Regions from separate parts of the Bacillus silvicola genome, predicted to be linked through region 4. Evidence: riboswitches for the same ligand, from Rfam matches in the RefSeq annotation. Region 4 holds a riboswitch; each other region holds the start of a gene.
What was found. A riboswitch is a leader RNA that binds a small molecule or an ion and turns the genes downstream of it on or off. The one in region 4 is predicted to bind S-adenosylmethionine.
Positions count from the first base shown of each region.

Region 1: linked by a shared signal. The riboswitch ahead of ACP6L7_RS12420 (M20 family metallopeptidase) and the one ahead of ACP6L7_RS18145 (bifunctional homocysteine S-methyltransferase/methylenetetrahydrofolate reductase) in region 4 are both predicted to bind S-adenosylmethionine.
Region 2: linked by a shared signal. The riboswitch ahead of ACP6L7_RS27390 (ABC transporter permease) and the one ahead of ACP6L7_RS18145 (bifunctional homocysteine S-methyltransferase/methylenetetrahydrofolate reductase) in region 4 are both predicted to bind S-adenosylmethionine.
Region 3: linked by a shared signal. The riboswitch ahead of ACP6L7_RS27345 (peptide ABC transporter substrate-binding protein) and the one ahead of ACP6L7_RS18145 (bifunctional homocysteine S-methyltransferase/methylenetetrahydrofolate reductase) in region 4 are both predicted to bind S-adenosylmethionine.

Region 1 covers NZ_JBNGVC010000012.1:105,302-109,678, forward strand. The annotation lists gene ACP6L7_RS12415 (Lrp/AsnC family transcriptional regulator) at 240-680, shown strand; gene ACP6L7_RS12420 (M20 family metallopeptidase) at 841-2,046, opposite strand; SAM riboswitch class I at 2,135-2,236, opposite strand; gene ACP6L7_RS12425 (AAA domain-containing protein) at 2,312-4,377, opposite strand, start outside.
Region 2 covers NZ_JBNGVC010000013.1:1,027,411-1,031,787, reverse strand. The annotation lists gene ACP6L7_RS27405 (multidrug effflux MFS transporter) at 1-230, shown strand, start outside; gene ACP6L7_RS27400 (hypothetical protein) at 463-966, shown strand; gene ACP6L7_RS27395 (DUF3951 domain-containing protein) at 985-1,200, opposite strand; SAM riboswitch class I at 1,372-1,477, shown strand; gene ACP6L7_RS27390 (ABC transporter permease) at 1,614-2,531, shown strand; gene ACP6L7_RS27385 (ABC transporter permease) at 2,548-3,552, shown strand; gene ACP6L7_RS27380 (ABC transporter ATP-binding protein) at 3,509-4,377, shown strand, end outside.
Region 3 covers NZ_JBNGVC010000013.1:1,016,088-1,020,464, forward strand. The annotation lists gene ACP6L7_RS27330 (GRP family sugar transporter) at 1-354, shown strand, start outside; gene proC (pyrroline-5-carboxylate reductase) at 567-1,370, shown strand; gene ACP6L7_RS27340 (aldo/keto reductase) at 1,372-2,205, shown strand; SAM riboswitch class I at 2,360-2,464, shown strand; gene ACP6L7_RS27345 (peptide ABC transporter substrate-binding protein) at 2,599-4,239, shown strand.
Region 4 covers NZ_JBNGVC010000012.1:1,191,537-1,195,913, forward strand. The annotation lists gene metH (methionine synthase) at 1-109, opposite strand, end outside; gene ACP6L7_RS18145 (bifunctional homocysteine S-methyltransferase/methylenetetrahydrofolate reductase) at 109-1,941, opposite strand; SAM riboswitch class I at 2,012-2,121, opposite strand; SAM riboswitch class I at 2,324-2,434, shown strand; gene metI (cystathionine gamma-synthase/O-acetylhomoserine thiolyase) at 2,529-3,641, shown strand; gene metC (cystathionine beta-lyase) at 3,638-4,377, shown strand, end outside.

The DNA.
Region 1 (4,377 bases), 1.1 Mb from region 4:
CCCTCACCAATCGGGCTTTTACGGGCAGTCGCTCTCCCACCTAACCTCTTTGCTCCAGCTGAATTTTGAGGTGGGAGTTTTACTGCCCGGCAAATAGCAGGATAAATCCTATACTTACATTTTCATTTAAAAACCAATAATTTTAAATATAGATTTATAGGTAATTAAGTTCGTTAACTTATGATATTATAGTTATAATTTGTGATTTACTTTAGAAAACAAAAAGAGGAGGCTACACAATGCAAAATGCAGTAAAATTAGATGAAGTTGACCATAAAATTATGAACTTGTTGTATGAAAATGCGAGAATTTCTGTTTCAGAAATAGGACGAATTATATCCATGACGCAGCCTGCTGTAAAAGAGCGTATTAATAAACTTGAAGATCAAGGAGTTATAGCAGCTTATCGAACAAAATTTGAGCCTTCCAAAATTAATAAAAACATTCAAGCATTCATCATGTTTAAAACGAGCCAATGCTCTGATTTTATCCAATATTGTAATGCCGCTCCTGAAGTAACAGATTTATATCGAATTAGCGGGGAATTTAATTATATGATGAAGGTCATGAGCGATTCGATGGATTCTCTCGCTGCATTTTTAGACTCTTTAATGCAATTCGGATTATCGTCTCCTTTAATTGTTTTAAAGAGTGAGTTTGAGGAGAAATTGTCGTTCTAATAAAGGGATACGTATTATCCCCCGATAACAGTAAAAGTTTTTCCTTTATGAGAGAAACCAACAAAATCAATGATTAGTAAACAAAAAAGAACATTGATTTTCCAATGTTCTTTTTTACATTTCTGCTTATTAATTAGATTCCTCGTTGAATAAATTCCCCTTATCCCTGATTCCTCTGCGCTTCCTTAAACTCTTCCTTCACCTTCTCTAACAGCCCTTCTTCCGTAATTAATCGATACGCCGTATTTGCAAGTGCTTTTGCGGATGTAATTAGCGCTTTATCTCCGAGTTCTGAACGTGCTGCTTCTCTAAATTCATTCGTATGTGCAATTAAATCATCTGGTCCGATTTTAATGTATGGATGTATTGTCGGTACGACTTGGCTTACGTTTCCTGCGTCTGTTGAGCCGATTCCAATTCTTTCTTTACGATTTACGTCTTCACCTTGTAGTTCTAGTTCTTCGGCTACGACGTCATTAAATGTTTTTGTTACGAGTAATTCATCGATTTCATTTTGGAATTGATGAATTTTCACTTTCGTACCTGTTGCTAACGCTGCTCCTTGTGCGATATTTTTTACTTTTTCTGTTACTTCCGCACATCTTTTTCGCGTTGCTGCACGAATGAAGAACCTTGCTGCGGCGTAGTCAGGAATAATGTTAGGTGCTTTTCCGCCCTCTGTAATAACACCATGAATTCTCACATCTGACGGCAATTGTTGGCGAAGTGCGTTAATACTGTTATACAGCTGGATAATCGCATCTAATGCGTTAATCCCTTCTTCTGGTGAGGCTGCTGCATGAGCTGTTTTACCGTAAAAATGAAAATCAAGTGGATCGACTGCTAGTGAGGGACTTGTTGTTGCTGTTTTTCCGCTTGGATGGATCATAAGTGCTGCATCAATATTATTAAATAAACCAGCTTTTACATAACTCGATTTTGCGCTACCATTTGGTCCGCCTTCCTCTGCTGGTGTTCCAAACACGACAACTTCTCCGCCGATTTCTTCAAGTGTTTCTGATAAAGCAATTGCTGCTGCAACACTAATTGTGCCAATTAAATTGTGACCACACGCATGACCGAGCCCCGGTAAAGCATCATACTCAGCTAAAAATGCGATAACTGGCCCTTGTTTTCCTGAACTTTTTCGTGCGATAAAACCTGTTTCATGTCCCGCTATATTGTGCTGCAGTTGGAATCCTGCACTACCTAGTAATAAACTTAACATTCTTGATGCGTAAAACTCTTGGTTACCAATCTCCGGATTCGCATGAATATCATGACTTGTTTCTATGTACTTTTCCTTATTTCTTTCTATACTCTCTTCAATCGTTTTTCTTTGTGACGTTACTCCTGTCGCTCCCATTTTTCTTCCTCCTTTTATTTTCACGTAAAAAAGCCTCTTTCTAAAAGATAGAAAGAGGCTTTGAAATATACATTCAAAATGAGCTTCTTTCTTATCTTTCAAGTTACCTTGCTGGAATTGGCACAGTATTCATAAAGAATCCGCTGCCGAGGTGTCATAGGGCCAGTCCCTCAACCTCTCGTGATAAGAATTTTCATAAAATTATATTAAATTATTTTCATTCTAAATTCATTCCGAATAAAAGTCAAGGAATTCCTATCCGAATTTACCGAATATCTAAAAATCCTTTTAATACACCAATTGTCTCCGGTGCTTGCAGTCTTGCACATATGTACGGAAATTCCGTACTACCTTCAAACATCATTTGAGATGTGAGAGGTGCCCCTGCCCAAAAGATTTCATCATCAATTACTATAAACGGGAACGCTTTGTTTTGCCTTTGTAACTTTACATTTTTTAATGGAACTGGTCCGTCACTATACACTGTTATTTGCGCATTTGTACGCATTAACGCTTGCCATACTCGTTTATCCACTTGTCTTGTACTTGGAAGTGAAATGATAATTTTTCGTTTTGCCGCTAGAATATCTTTTAATAACCCTTTCGGCTCTTCAAGATTCATTTCCATAAACCAGCGTAAACGTTTCGAAATTTTTCGCTCCCACAATTGTCTTGATGTCGTTCGATCATACACATCACCGTGACGTTCTATATGTGCAGTTAATTGTGATAACGCTTGTTTTCTCGAAAGGTTTTTACGCATATAATGGCAATCCGATAATTGAATGAATTTCCCTCTCGCTCTCGTTACTGCTACATTGACGAGGCGATGGTTTTTATGATCAAAGAATAACACACCAGGACGTTCCTGCGGATAACTATCAACCGTATCAAAGATCATCATATCTCTTTCAGAACCTTGAAACTTATGAACTGTTGCCGCTAATACTGGTATGTTTTGATATTTCGTTCTCTGTAACATTTCTCTAATACATGTTGATAAAAAGCGGGACTGTGCTCGGTACGGTGTAACTACACCAATTGATTGAACACCGTCTAACAGTCCAATTAGCATCATTTGCATTGCCACTAAACCAGACATAATATTAAAACGCGAACCAGAAGCAGCATCTTTTAACGAAAATGCTCCCATTAAGCTCGTATCAAATAAAACACTCGCTTCATTTGCGAACGGTTGTAGTTGCGCAAGTTCTTTACGCTCTGAAACAGATGGATGATCGTACACTCTATTTTTATAAATAAATGAGTTCGTAAACTTCGATATGTCTGCATGCATACGTCTTTGTTCCTGCAACATAAAAAGGTTGGGATGTGCTTCTGATTTATTTACAGTATCAACAATCCCGGCATGATAAAACATATCTTCGCCGAGCCATTTTCGAACGAGTTCATGGTTCGCCATTGCGATCGGAGGTAACTGTAAAAAGTCACCGCAAACGACGATACGTTTTCCAAGTGAAGCTGCTAATGCAATTTGCGGGACATAGGCCATACTTACTTCATCTACGACAACTAAATCAAATGTGCGATCATAAATAAGCGCATCAATTGCACATTTTGATAAAGTCGCACCGATTACTTTCGCATTTTCAATATATTCTTTTTCTACTTCTTTAATTTTCGCTTTTTGCTTTCGAAGATCACTTTCTATCTCTTGTATACGCTTCTTATCAGCAGAAGTCGCTTTATATGATAAAATCTTTTCACGAAGATCTTGTCGTGTCTCTTCTAAATAAAGTCTTTCTTCTCCCCAAGATCCGTTCGTCGTTTCAACCAACTTCGATGCTAGTAATGTTTCATGATTTCGTATATGCTCATGTTGACTATAACCGTAACGAACGATTTCACCAGGTGTCCATTTCTTTTTCTTCTCAATTTGCTTCGTTACTTCACTCATTAATACGTCAACTGCCGCATTACTATGAGCTAACACAAGTACCGATTTCCCTTTTTGATAATGAGCCGAAATAATACGTGATAAATTGTAAGACTTCCCTGTTCCCGGTGGTCCCCACACGTACGTTGTCGGATTGTAAAACGACCGATACGCCAATTCATTTTTCGGATTTTTCATCTTCTCAATATGTTTCGGACTGCTCGTTCCCTCTACTAAACGTTTAATTCGTTGACGTCTTAGTTTATCTTTACGGGCTTCCTTCAAACGCTCTTGCAGCTGTTCTAATAGTTGCCACGGTTCACTGTATAAAACCGCTTCTCTTATTTCGCCTTGTATATAATCATTTAATTTCAATTCGATTTCTAATCCATGCACAGATAGTACTTCCCCTGTCGCTTCCTCACCATCGAACT
Region 2 (4,377 bases), on a different contig from region 4:
GAAATCAAAAACAGGCTGCAGGAACAGCATCAGCTTTACTAGGATTATTACAGTTCATCTCAGGAGCACTTGTAGCGCCGCTAGTAGGTATTGGTGGAAGCAATACCGCACTTCCTATGGGTGTTGTTATAGCTCTTTGTGAAATTGGTGCTGTGTTATGTTATTTATTCATGGCAAAAAGAAGTGAAAAGCAGTTTGAACTGCAACAAAAACAAAATTTAGAGGCTTAACAAAAAAGAGCTGATTCAAACATTTCTTTGAATCAGCTCTTTTTTTCATTTCTTTGAAATAACCCATGCAAAAGTTACTTGCATAAAGTGACGATACTGTGACAAAAATGTGGGTATATATATTAAGGAATCATCTTAAGTACAAAATTTAGGATGTTCTCGGTATAATAAAACAAGTGGAGATAAAAGAAACTATAATTAGAAGTAGCTGTAGATAAAAGGAGAATTAAAGATGAAGAAGGTTTTGGGTATTGCTGTAATGGGAGGTATGCTCCTTCTAGCAGGATGTAATGGGAATAAAGAAGCGAAAGAACCGAAAGAAAAGGTGGAGCAATCTACTGAACAGACAGAAGATATGAAAGTGTATCAAGAGGTACATGAAAAGTATGATGCAAAAATGAACAAAGAAATTAATAAAGCGTTACAGTTATTTGAAGTGGCAAAAGAAAAGGGCGGTAAGGAAATAACTAATGCTAAATATAAGGAAGACGTGAAACAGGTAACAACGGGCATGTTAGAAGATATTGATCATATGCGTAAAGAAATTCGTGTTCCGAAGTCGAAAGAACAGGAACATGAATTATATGTTGGTTTCTTAAATGAATCAGAACAATCAATGAAAAAATTGCAGAAGTTAGCAGAAGAAGAAGACTCCTCGTTGATTCGTGATATAGAAATTAATTTTGCAACAGCATCGACATACTATAAACGTTTTCAAACAGAGGCCCAAAAATAACCTTGCGCATGCGCAAGGTTATTTTTTCTTCTTACCATCTCCATCTTCATCCTCGGATACTAATACTTTCTGTTCTTCGTGAAATTCTGAAATTGTTTGTCCAGTAATATTATCGAATGGAGTATAAAAAGAAGTGATACGTTTTTTCTTAATGAAGAGTTTGTAGAAGCCGATGATGACGAGTATGACGATTGTTAATGGCAATCCTATGCTGGCTAGAAGTAAGGGATCCATCGTATAACTCCTTTAAAGTAATTAATTTTATTATAAGTTAAAATAGTGATTTTAAGAAATAACGCCATTAAAAACTGATTTTTCTAAATATATCCAATTTGATTGACTTTTCTTTTTTTCAGAATTATAATTCGAAATATACAATTTGAACCAAATAATAATATAGCAATTTACTTATCCAGAGAGGTAGAGGGACTGGCCCTATGACACCTCAGCAGCGGGTTCTGTAAGATGAACACCGTGCTAATTCCAGCAAGCAAGTCTTGAAAGATAAGTGATGGGCCTTTGTTTATTAAGCCTTGATCTTATTTTTTAAGATCAAGGCTTTTTGTATTTTAAGAAGAGAAAAGGGAGTAATGGGAAAGATACGTCAATAAAACAAAGTAAATTTATGAGTTTAGGGGGTTATCAGAGTGTATGTTGTTAAAAAACTATCAGTTATGGTTTTCACATTATGGGTTATTACGACAGTGACATTTTTAATTATGCATATTATTCCGGGAGATCCATTTTCATCAGATGCGAAAATCTTTCCTGAAGAAGTGATACAAAATATGAGGGCGAAGTATCATCTTGATGAACCGTTATGGAATCAATATGTTGCTTATTTAGACGGTGTAGTTCATTTTGACTTTGGTGAATCCGTTCAATCGACGGGGCAAGGCGTATCAGAGATTATAACGACAGGATTTGGTCCATCAGCAATTATTGGTCTACAAGCACTTGTTATTTCATTGTTAGTCGGGATTGCCGCAGGCACATTTGCCGCGCTATATCATGGGAAAGTGATTGATTATAGTGTGAGCTTGCTTGCGATTCTCGGTATTTCTATTCCTAGTTTTATTTTAGCGCCACTATTTATACAAGTATTCGCCATCCAATTTGAATTACTACCAGTGGCGTCCTGGGGAACCTTCGAGCATACTGTATTACCTTCCTTCGCATTAGCGCTCGGGCCAATCGCGGTTATTACAAGATTTGTTCGCTCTAATATGATTGAAGTGTTGCAGAGTGATTATATTAAGCTAGCGAGAGCGAAAGGTATACCAATTAAGAAAATCATTATAAGACATGCTCTTAGAAATGCAATTGTTCCGGTACTTACATTTGTTGGCCCATTAATGGCTGGACTTTTAACAGGAACTTTCGTGATTGAAAAAATCTTTTCAATTCCTGGTCTAGGAAAATATTTTGTAGATAGTATTTTTAACCGAGATTATCCGGTAATTATGGGAACAACCATCTTCTATAGTGCGCTATTAATTATGTGTATCTTTATTACAGATATCATTCATCGTATTGTTGATCCACGTATTCGTTCTATTACGTAAGGAGGGGAATATTTAAATGGGGGCTTATGAAATTAATGACCAGTTATTAACGAATGAAGAGAAAAAAGAATTAACGATAAATAAAGATCAGCAAACAATTAGCCGAAAAAAGGAAGTGTTTCGCAAGTTTATATCAAATCCTATAGCAGTTTTAGGGGCTGTGACGTTATTACTAATTATTATTTTCTCGCTTATTGGCGAAAGTTTAACGTCATTTACTGCAAGTGAACAAGTAAAAGAAGCAACTAATTTACCGCCTAGTAGCGAGCATTGGTTCGGAACGGACGATTTAGGGAGAGATATTTGGGCGCGTACTTGGGCTGGTGGGAAAATTTCACTAACAGTTGGATTGGTAGCAGCAGCTCTTGATATAGGGCTCGGTGTACTTATCGGAGGGTTTAGTGGATATGTGAGAGGGCGTAATCGTCTTGGAACGTTAATTGATGAGTGGATTATAAGAGGAATTGAAGTGTTATACGGTATCCCATACTTATTAATTGTTATTTTACTATTAATCGTTATGAAACCAGGACTTTTTACAATTATAATTGCCCTTGCGTTAACGGGATGGATTGGCATGGCACGTCTCATTAGAGCGCAAGTCTTGTCTTTAAAACAAAGAGAATTTGTTATCGCAGCAGAGCGATTAGGTACACCTCATATGAAAATTATATATGGGCATTTAATTCCAAACTTAACAGGGATTATTATCGTAAATTTATCATTTACCATTCCAGCAGCTATTTTCTCAGAATCATTTTTAAGCTTTATCGGACTTGGAGTACAATCACCAGCGGCAAGCTGGGGCACGATGACCAACGATGCACTTGGGACGTTACTAAGCGGAGAATGGTGGCAACTATTCTTCCCGGCAATCATGATTGCACTCATCATGTTCGCATTTAATGCAATTGGTGATGGTTTACAAGATGCGATTGATCCGAAAATCGTAAAACGTAATCGAAAGGAGAAAAAACATGGCGCAAATCTTATCTTTAGAAAACGTAACGTTGGCCGTTGAAAAAGAGAATAGTAGGCAAGCAATTGTGAAGCATGTTTCCTTTTCTATTAACGAAGGTGAAATAGTTGCACTTGTAGGAGAAAGTGGCTCAGGAAAAAGTGTTACAGCACAATCAATTATCGGGTTAAATCAAGAATCAATTCATATTGATGATGGAAATGTATCTTTCCAATCAAAGGAATTAACTAATTTACAGGAATCAGAATGGAATCAAATTCGCGGGAAAGATATTTCTTTTATCTTTCAAGATCCGCTTTCATCTTTAAATCCGACGATGAAGGTCGGAAGGCAAATTACAGAAGTAATTTTGCAGCATGAAAAGAAATCGAAGAAAGAAGCAAAAGAAATTGCAATTAACTTACTAAATGATTTAGGCATACATGAAGCAGAGAAACGCTTTGAACAATACCCGTATCAATTAAGTGGTGGTATGAGGCAACGTATTTGTTTGGCCATTGCGTTTGCTTGCCATCCGAAACTTGTAATTGCAGATGAACCTACAACAGCGTTAGATGTAACGATTCAGAAACAAATTATGGGGCTATTAAAAGAGCGAAAAGAAAAACAAAATACGAGCATTTTACTCATTACACATGACTTAGCACTTGTACGTGAAGTAGCTGATCGAGTAGTTGTGATGTACGGGGGACGTGTTGTTGAAAAAGGAATGATACAGGAGGTAATAGGTTCTCCTAAACATCCATATACGAAAAGCTTATTACAAGCAATTCCGAATATGGATGATTCCGAAAAAGTATTACGTGCTATAGAAGGAACGACACCTTCCATTGAAACATTAAATAGCTTTGGCTGTCCTTTTGTAAA
Region 3 (4,377 bases), on a different contig from region 4:
ATTATTCGTTGGTATAATATCGATGGTTGGTCTGCTATTTTACCACAAGCAGTTGGTATGTTTGTTGGTGCGGTTGTACTGACATCTAAACATAAACCATTTAACAAATATGCAATCCGTAATGCTTTATCTGGTTTACTATGGGGAACTGGAAACTTATTCTTACTTCTTTCATTACCACGTGTCGGAGTAGCAACAAGCTTCCCATTATCTCAAACTGGAATCGTTATCTCAACATTCGGTGCAATCGTATTCTTAGGTGAAAAGAAAACAAAACGTCAATTGATCTTTATTGCACTAGGTAGTGTTTTAATTATCGGTGGCGCTGTATTGCTTGGTATGACGAAAGCATAAGCTTATAATTTATCAATCCCTGAAGCATAAATGCTTCAGGGATTTTTGATTATAATTATTTTTCAAATATAATAATCTTCATAGTCCTTTTTATATAGCCTTCCTTCCCTCCAATTGTATTCTCTCCACTACAAGCCGTTTCTTTTTACAAAATTCTCTTAAAAATGGTATCGTTTTTTATAACATATTCTCATCAGAAAGGAATAAAGGATATGCCTAATAAACATCGAATTTTATTTATTGGTGCCGGTCGTATGGCAGAAGCTATATTTGCTGGACTACTTACAACAAGTAAAGAATACATCGAAGAAATTATCGTTTCTAACCGAAGCAACGTAGAAAAGCTAGAACAATTACGAGCACGATATAATGTGTCTACTACAACAGATTGGAAGCAGCATGTTACATCTGTTGATACGATTGTTTTAGCAATGCCACCTTCTGCACATGAAGAATTATTAGCAGAATTATCTCCGTTACTATCGAATCAACTTGTCGTAACGGTAGCCGCTGGCATTGGCCCATCTTATTTAGAAGAAAGACTTCCCGGGGGGACACCTGTTGCTTGGATTATGCCAAATACAGCTGCCGAAATCGGAAAGTCTATCTCCTTATATACAATGGGACGATCAGTAAACGAGATGCATCAAGAAACCCTGCAACTGCTTTTAAGAGGCATTGGTACTTCGCAACTTTGCACTGAAGAGGAAGTTCATCAGCTTACCGCAGTTACTGGAAGTGCACCTGCTTTCCTTTATTACTTTGCCGAAAGCTTAATTGAAGCAACAAAAAGTTATGGAGTCGATGAAGCAACCGCAAAACACCTTGTCATTCAAATGATTTCCGGCTCTACTTCTATGCTTGAACAAACGCAAGATCCAGCTAACCTCCGCGAACAAGTAACAACACCAGGTGGTTCCACAGCTGAGGGTCTCAAAGCTTTATATGAATATAATTTTTCAGAGGCAATTCAAAAAGCAGTAGAAGCAACAAACAAAAAAGCTAGGGGGAAATAATATGAATTTAACAAGTTTAAAAGACTATACAACATTACATAACGGCGTAAAAATGCCTTGGTTCGGTTTAGGTGTTTTTAAAGTAGAAGATGGTTCAGAAGTAATTGAATCTGTAAAAGCAGCAATTAAAAATGGCTACCGTAGTATCGATACTGCAGCAATTTATCAAAACGAAGAAGGCGTTGGACAAGCGATCCGTGAATCAGGTGTTGCACGTGAAGAATTATTTATCACATCAAAAGTATGGAATAGCGATCAAGGATATGAAACAACACTTCAAGCATTTGAAACTACATTAGAGAAATTAGGTCTAGATTATTTAGATTTATATTTAGTACATTGGCCTGTAAAAGGGAAATATACTGAATCATGGAAAGCATTAGAAAAGCTTTATAAAGATGGCCGTGTTCGCGCTATTGGTGTGAGCAATTTCCACATTCATCACTTACAAGACGTATTTGAAATTGCTGAAATTAAGCCAATGGTCAATCAAGTGGAATACCACCCACGTTTAGCACAAGAAGAGTTACACACTTTCTGTAAAGAACATAATATCCAGCTTGAAGCTTGGTCACCATTAATGCAAGGACAGCTACTGGATAACCCAACATTACAAGACATTGCGACAAAATATAATAAATCGACTGCACAAGTTATTTTACGCTGGGATCTACAAAACGAAGTTGTAACAATCCCTAAATCTATTAAAGAACATCGCATTATTGAAAATGCAAATATATTCGATTTTGAATTAAGTGCTGATGACATGAAAGCAATTCAAGCTCTAAATGAAGATCATCGCGTTGGTCCAGATCCGGATAACTTTAACTTCTAATAGGGAAACCACTGCCATATGCAGTGGTTTTTTTATTTTTAATAAAACTGAAAATTTAAACTATATTCCATTTGATTGACACTTCATTATCTAAGGTGTAAGATTTTGAATTATCAAAGAAACACAAAAATTAATAAAATTTATTCGTTTACTCATTGTATCAAGAGAGGTGGAGGGACTGGCCCTTTGAAACCTCGGCAACAGGTTCATTTTGAATACTGTGCCACTTCCTGCAAGCTTTGTGCTTGAAAGATAGAATGAGGGACTTCGTTTATATACGGGTGCATAACTTGTACGTAAAAATCCCTCTTTCTCAATATGAAAAGAGGGATTTTTTGTTTTTCATTCCCTCATCATCATCCAATCTTATTAACCATTTAGGAGGAAAATCAAATGAAAAAGAAGTTTGTACCCGGTATTGCATCAGTTGTAGGAGTAAGTATTTTATTAACTGGTTGCGGCAGTTATAAAAACGAAGCAAGCGGAGCAAATGCAAAAGACGAGGCACCTAGTAAACAGGTTTTAAACTTATCTTCACCTACTGAAATACGAACAATGGATACAGCTCGTGCTACAGATACTGATTCTGGTCAAGTAATGAGAAACGTATTTGAAGGTTTGTATAATCTTGGTGAAGGTAACAAACCTGTCCCTGGCGTTGCAAAATCTCATGAAGTAAATGGCGATAAAACGAAATACACATTCCATTTACGAGATTCAAAATGGTCAAACGGCACTCCTGTTACAGCGAAAGATTTTGTCTTCGCTTGGCAAAGAGCTGTCGATCCAGCAACAGCCTCTGAATATGCATTTCTATTCTTTGATATTAAAAATGCAACAAAAATTAACAACAAAGAACTTCCAGCCGATCAACTTGGTGTAAAAGCAATTGATGACCATACGTTTGAGGTAGAATTAGAACGCCCTGTTCCGTACTTTATTAGCTTAACAGCGTTCCCAACATTTCTACCAATTAACGAGGAATTCTTTAAATCACAAGGTGATAAGTACGCTTTAGAAGATAACAAAATCTTGTACAACGGAGCTTTTACACTAAGCGATTGGAAGCATGAACAAAGCTTTAAATTTAAGAAAAACCCTACCTATTGGGATAAAGATAATGTCAAACTCGAAGAAATCAATTTCAACGTTGTGAAAGAGAAATCAACAGAAGTAAATTTATTCGAATCCAAACAATTAGACCGTATAAAACTAACATCTGATTTCGTTGATAAATATAAAAAGGATACTAACTTCAAAGAACGTCCGAATGTAGGGGTACAGTTTTTACGTATGAATCAACAAAACAAAGTACTTCAAAACGTTTCTGCACGCCAAGCAATCGATCAAACAATTGATCGAAAATCCTTTGTAAATACGTTATTAAATGATGGCTCTACACCAACCTTTAGTCTCGTGCCGAAAAACTTTGCAAAAGGGCCTGATGGAAAAGACTTCCGTACTGCAAACGGCGATTTAACAAAAGTTGATACAACATCTGCACAAGAATTATGGAAGAAAGCAAAAAAAGAACTTGGTTCTGAAAAGATAACATTAGAATTATTAACAAGTGATGGTGACCTTGAGAAGAAAACTGGTGAGTTCCTAAAAGGGCAACTAGAAAAGAATTTAGATGGCTTAACAGTAAATATAAAACCGCAACCACGTAAACAACAAGTTTCACTCTTATTAAAAGGTGACTACGAGATTGGAATTGACGGTTGGAGCCCTGACTTTGCTGATCCAATTACATTCCTTGAACTATTTACGACGAATAACCCTTACAACTTAGATCATTACTCTAATAAAGAGTTTGATGACACAATTGAAAAAGTTAAAACTACCTTGGCTGGTGATGAAAAAGCTCGCTGGGAAGCGTTACTAGCATCAGAAAAAATCTTATTTAAGGACTCTGTTATCGCTCCTCTTTACCAAAAAGGAGAATCTTATCTAGAGCGTTCTTATGTAAAAGGAATTGTACAAGTAGACTTTGCAGGTCAATTAAACTTCAAATGGGCAAAAATTGAAAAATAAAATGCGACTTTAATCATCGTGTTTCCACCAACTCCCATTGTTTTTTTGGCAAAATATATTAAAAGTAGATTCCTTAATATGAGTGAATCTACTTTTTTAATATATTATTTCAAGAAATTAACACTCTATTTTTATTAT
Region 4 (4,377 bases):
CTTCTCCTCCGAAATCTTCCGCAGTTAAGTCCTCTTGCTGTATCATCGTCCCCATTGCACCATCTAATATTAGAATGCTATTTTGTAATCTTTCTTCTATACACTTCATCAATTAATACCCTCTTTCACTTCTTGCTTTTCTCTTACATATTTCACGAGATGTTCTGTAATTTCATATTTTAAAAATGGTGTAATAAGATAAACACCGTTAAAGTATTTCATTGCCGTATCGATTAACTCTTGTGAAATACGAATCCCTTCCTCAATAGCCGACTCTTTCGTTTCGTGCCCATCCATTCTCTCTCGTATTTCTTCAGGAAGAGTAATACCTGGCACCTCAAAATGAAGAAAATCTGCATTCCGCTTACTTACTAAAGGCATAATTCCAATAAAGATAGGTTGTTCCAAATGCTTTGTCGCTTCATACACTTCCTCAATTAACGCTATATCGTAAATTGGCTGAGTTAAGAAATATTCCGCTCCGGCATCTATTTTCCGTTCCATTCGCTTAACCGCTGCTTTTAAATGTCTTACATGCGGATTAAACGCACCGCCGACAGAAAATCTTGTTGCTGGGCCAATTGATTTCCCTAAAATGGAACGCCCGTCGTTCATTTCTTTAATCATTTTAATTAACTCAATAGAGGACAAATCATATACAGAAGTTGCACCTGGGAAATCGCCAACACGCGCTGGATCACCAGTTAAAGCTAGCACTTCCTCCATCCCTAACGCCGATAAACCTAATAAATGAGATTGTAGCCCAATGACGTTATGGTCTCTACACGTTAAATGAGTCAATACTGGAATATCATGCTTCGTTAATAATGCACCCATTGCCATATTAGAAACGCGAGGCGATGCTAGTGAATTATCTGCTAGAGTAATAGCGTCTGCCCCAGCTCTTTTCAATGCTCTTGCCCCTTCAAAAAAACGCTGCGTGTCTAATGTTTTCGGTGGGTCTAGTTCCACTACAACTGTCGTTTGTTTCTTTGCTTTCTCTGCTAGAGTGACGTGAGATTTCGAACGTTTCTCGTGTGTATGAACTACTTTTGGTCTTTGAATCGTGTCCTTTTCTATTACAGGCGTAACATTTAGAGTAGCACGCTTCATACTTTCAATATGTTCTGGAGTAGTACCACAACAACCACCCAATAACCGAATACCTTGCTCAATAAATTTCGGTGTCATCGCTTCGAAATAAGCCGGACTTCCCTCATATACGTAACGTCCCTCCACATAATTCGGGAGACCTGCATTTGGATATGCTGACAAGTAGCCATTTTGAGGAATCGATATCATTTTAAAAGCTTCCGTCATATGAAGTGGTCCTAGTTGGCAGTTCAATCCAACAACATTCGCACCGTAATCTAAAAGCTGTTTTAATATTTCATTTACATCATTTCCATTTTGAGTCGTACCTGCCTCATGTAACGCTAATTGGGCTACAATTGGAATATTCGTTTGTTTTCGTAACACCTTAACAGCATGAAGTAATTCAAATTCATCATAGAAAGTCTCTAATAGCAATCCATCAACCTGTTCTTCTAATAAAGCACCTGCCTGCTCAAGTAACATAAACTCCCTTTCCATATCAGTTGTTGTAACAGCTCCGATATGTTTCATACCACCAATTGTTCCTAAAATTGCATTTCTTTCTGTAACAGATGCTTTCGCAATCTTCACTGCTGCTTTATTAATTTGAACAACTTGATTCTCTAAGCCATACATACGTAATTTCGCTTCATTTGCCCCATACGTATTCGTTTGGATAACATCCGCTCCAGCAGCTACATATTGTTTATGAATCGATATAATTAAGTCCGGATCAGACAAATTCAATTCTTCAAAACTACTTTGTAAACCATGCGAATGTAATAATGTTCCAACTGCACCATCACCTATTACAATTCCTTTTGATAATAAATCTAGTAATTTCACGAATCTCCCTCATTTCTATCAATATAAAAACCCCCTCTTCACTTTGAAGAGGGGGACATAATTATTCCTCCTCTTATTATGCAAAACATTCGTTTTGCAGGTATTAGCACCGTTTCAAACATTTCGTTTGAAGGTTGCCGGGTTTCACAGGGCCTTTCCCTCCACCGCTCTCAATAAGAGTTGTCTTTATTATTTTATTTATGTAGCTAAAAGGAAATGCGTTCCCCTTTTAATAATGTTTGTTAATTTTTTATAAATTTAGCATGCACAAATATAAAAGTCAATGACACTTGCGGGAAAATAAAAATTATTTAAAATAAAGTTGCAATTCAATTAACTTTTGTTGTAAAGTTAAAAACATAATAAAAATTTCATACGAACATTCTTATCTAGAGAGGTAGAGGGACTGGCCCTATGACGCCTCAGCAACCATTAACAATTTGTTAATAAGGTGCTAATTCCAGCAAACTGTTAAAGATTTGACAGATGAGAAGAAGACTCTATTCAATCCGAAAGCCTTCTTCTTAGAAGGCTTTTTTTATTTTATATTCAACTACTCGTTCAATTTAAAAAGGAGGAATTTTCACATGTCAACTATCGAAACAAAACTAGCACAAATCGGAAATCGTAGCGAAACCACAACAGGAACTGTTAATCCACCCGTTTATTTCTCAACCGCTTATCGTCACGAAGGACTTGGTAAATCTACCGGCTTTGACTATTCACGAACTGGAAATCCAACTCGTGGTCTTTTAGAACAGGCAATCGCAGACTTAGAATATGGCGAACAAGGTTATGCCTGTAGCTCAGGAATGGCCGCTGTTCTCCTCGTCCTTTCACTATTTCGTTCCGGAGACGAACTTATTGTGTCTGAAGATTTATACGGGGGCACTTATCGATTATTTTCTGAGCATGAAAAAAAATGGAATGTTCGATGTAGATACGTAAATACACAATCTATTAAACAAATTGAGAAAGCTATCACAACTGAAACGAAGGCTATTTTCATAGAAACGCCGACTAATCCATTAATGCAAGTTACTGATATTGCCACTGTCGCAAGTGTAACGAAAAGACACGGACTACTTCTTATTGTAGATAACACATTCTACACTCCTTATATACAGCAACCATTAACAGAAGGTGCCGATATCGTACTTCACAGTGCAACGAAGTATTTAGGCGGGCATAACGATGTACTAAGCGGACTTGTCGTGGCAAAAGGAAAAGAACTTTGTGAAGAAATTGCTCATTATCATAATGCCTCCGGTGCTGTCTTAAGCCCATTTGACTCATGGCTATTAATTCGTGGTATGAAAACTTTAGCGCTTCGCATGAGACAACATGAAGAAAATGCGAAAGCCATTGTTGCTTATTTAAATGATGAAGACGGTGTGACAGATGTATTTTATCCAGGAAGAGGCGGTATGATTTCGTTTCGCCTTCAAGATGAAACATGGATTAATCCATTCTTACAATCTTTATCCTTAATCACATTTGCTGAAAGTCTTGGTGGTGTAGAGAGTTTAATGACTTATCCAGCAACGCAAACGCATGCTGATATTCCTGAAGAAATCAGAACGGCAAACGGTGTATGTAATCGCCTTCTTCGGTTCTCCGTCGGCATTGAAAATAGTAACGATTTAATTCAAGACTTAAAGCAAGCCATTAAACTTGTAAAAGAAGGTGTAAGAATATGAGTTATTCTATCGATACACTCTTACTACACAACCAGTATAAACATGATACTCAAACAGGAGCTGTTAACGTTCCCATTTATAACACATCAACATTTCACCAGTTTGATGTAGATACTTTTGGCAAATACGACTATAGCCGATCTGGAAATCCAACTCGTGAAGCTCTGGAAGATATCATTGCTTTATTAGAAGACGGAACAAAGGGGTTCGCCTTTGCATCAGGCATTGCAGCGATTTCTACTGCTTTTCTACTGCTTTCACAAGGCGATCACGTACTCATTTCAGAAGACGTATACGGAGGTACTTACCGGATTATAACTGAAGTTCTCTCTCGTTACGGTGTTTCACATACATTTGTTGATATGACCAATTTAGAAGCAATAAAACAAAATATCAAATCGAATACGAAGCTCTTTTATGTAGAAACACCATCTAACCCACTTTTAAAAGTAACAGATATTCGCGAGGTTTCTAAACTCGCAAAATCTATTGGTGCTCTTACATTTGTTGATAATACATTTTTGACACCACTATTCCAGAAGCCGCTTGATCTTGGCGCCGATGTCGTTCTTCATAGCGCCACAAAATTTATTGCTGGTCATAGTGATGTTACTGCCGGATTAGCAGTCGTAAAAGATGCTGAACTCGCTCAAAAACTTGGATTTTTACAAAATGCATTTGGCGCTATTTTAGGTCCTCAAGATTGTTCTCTCGTACTTCGCGGCCTAAAAACATT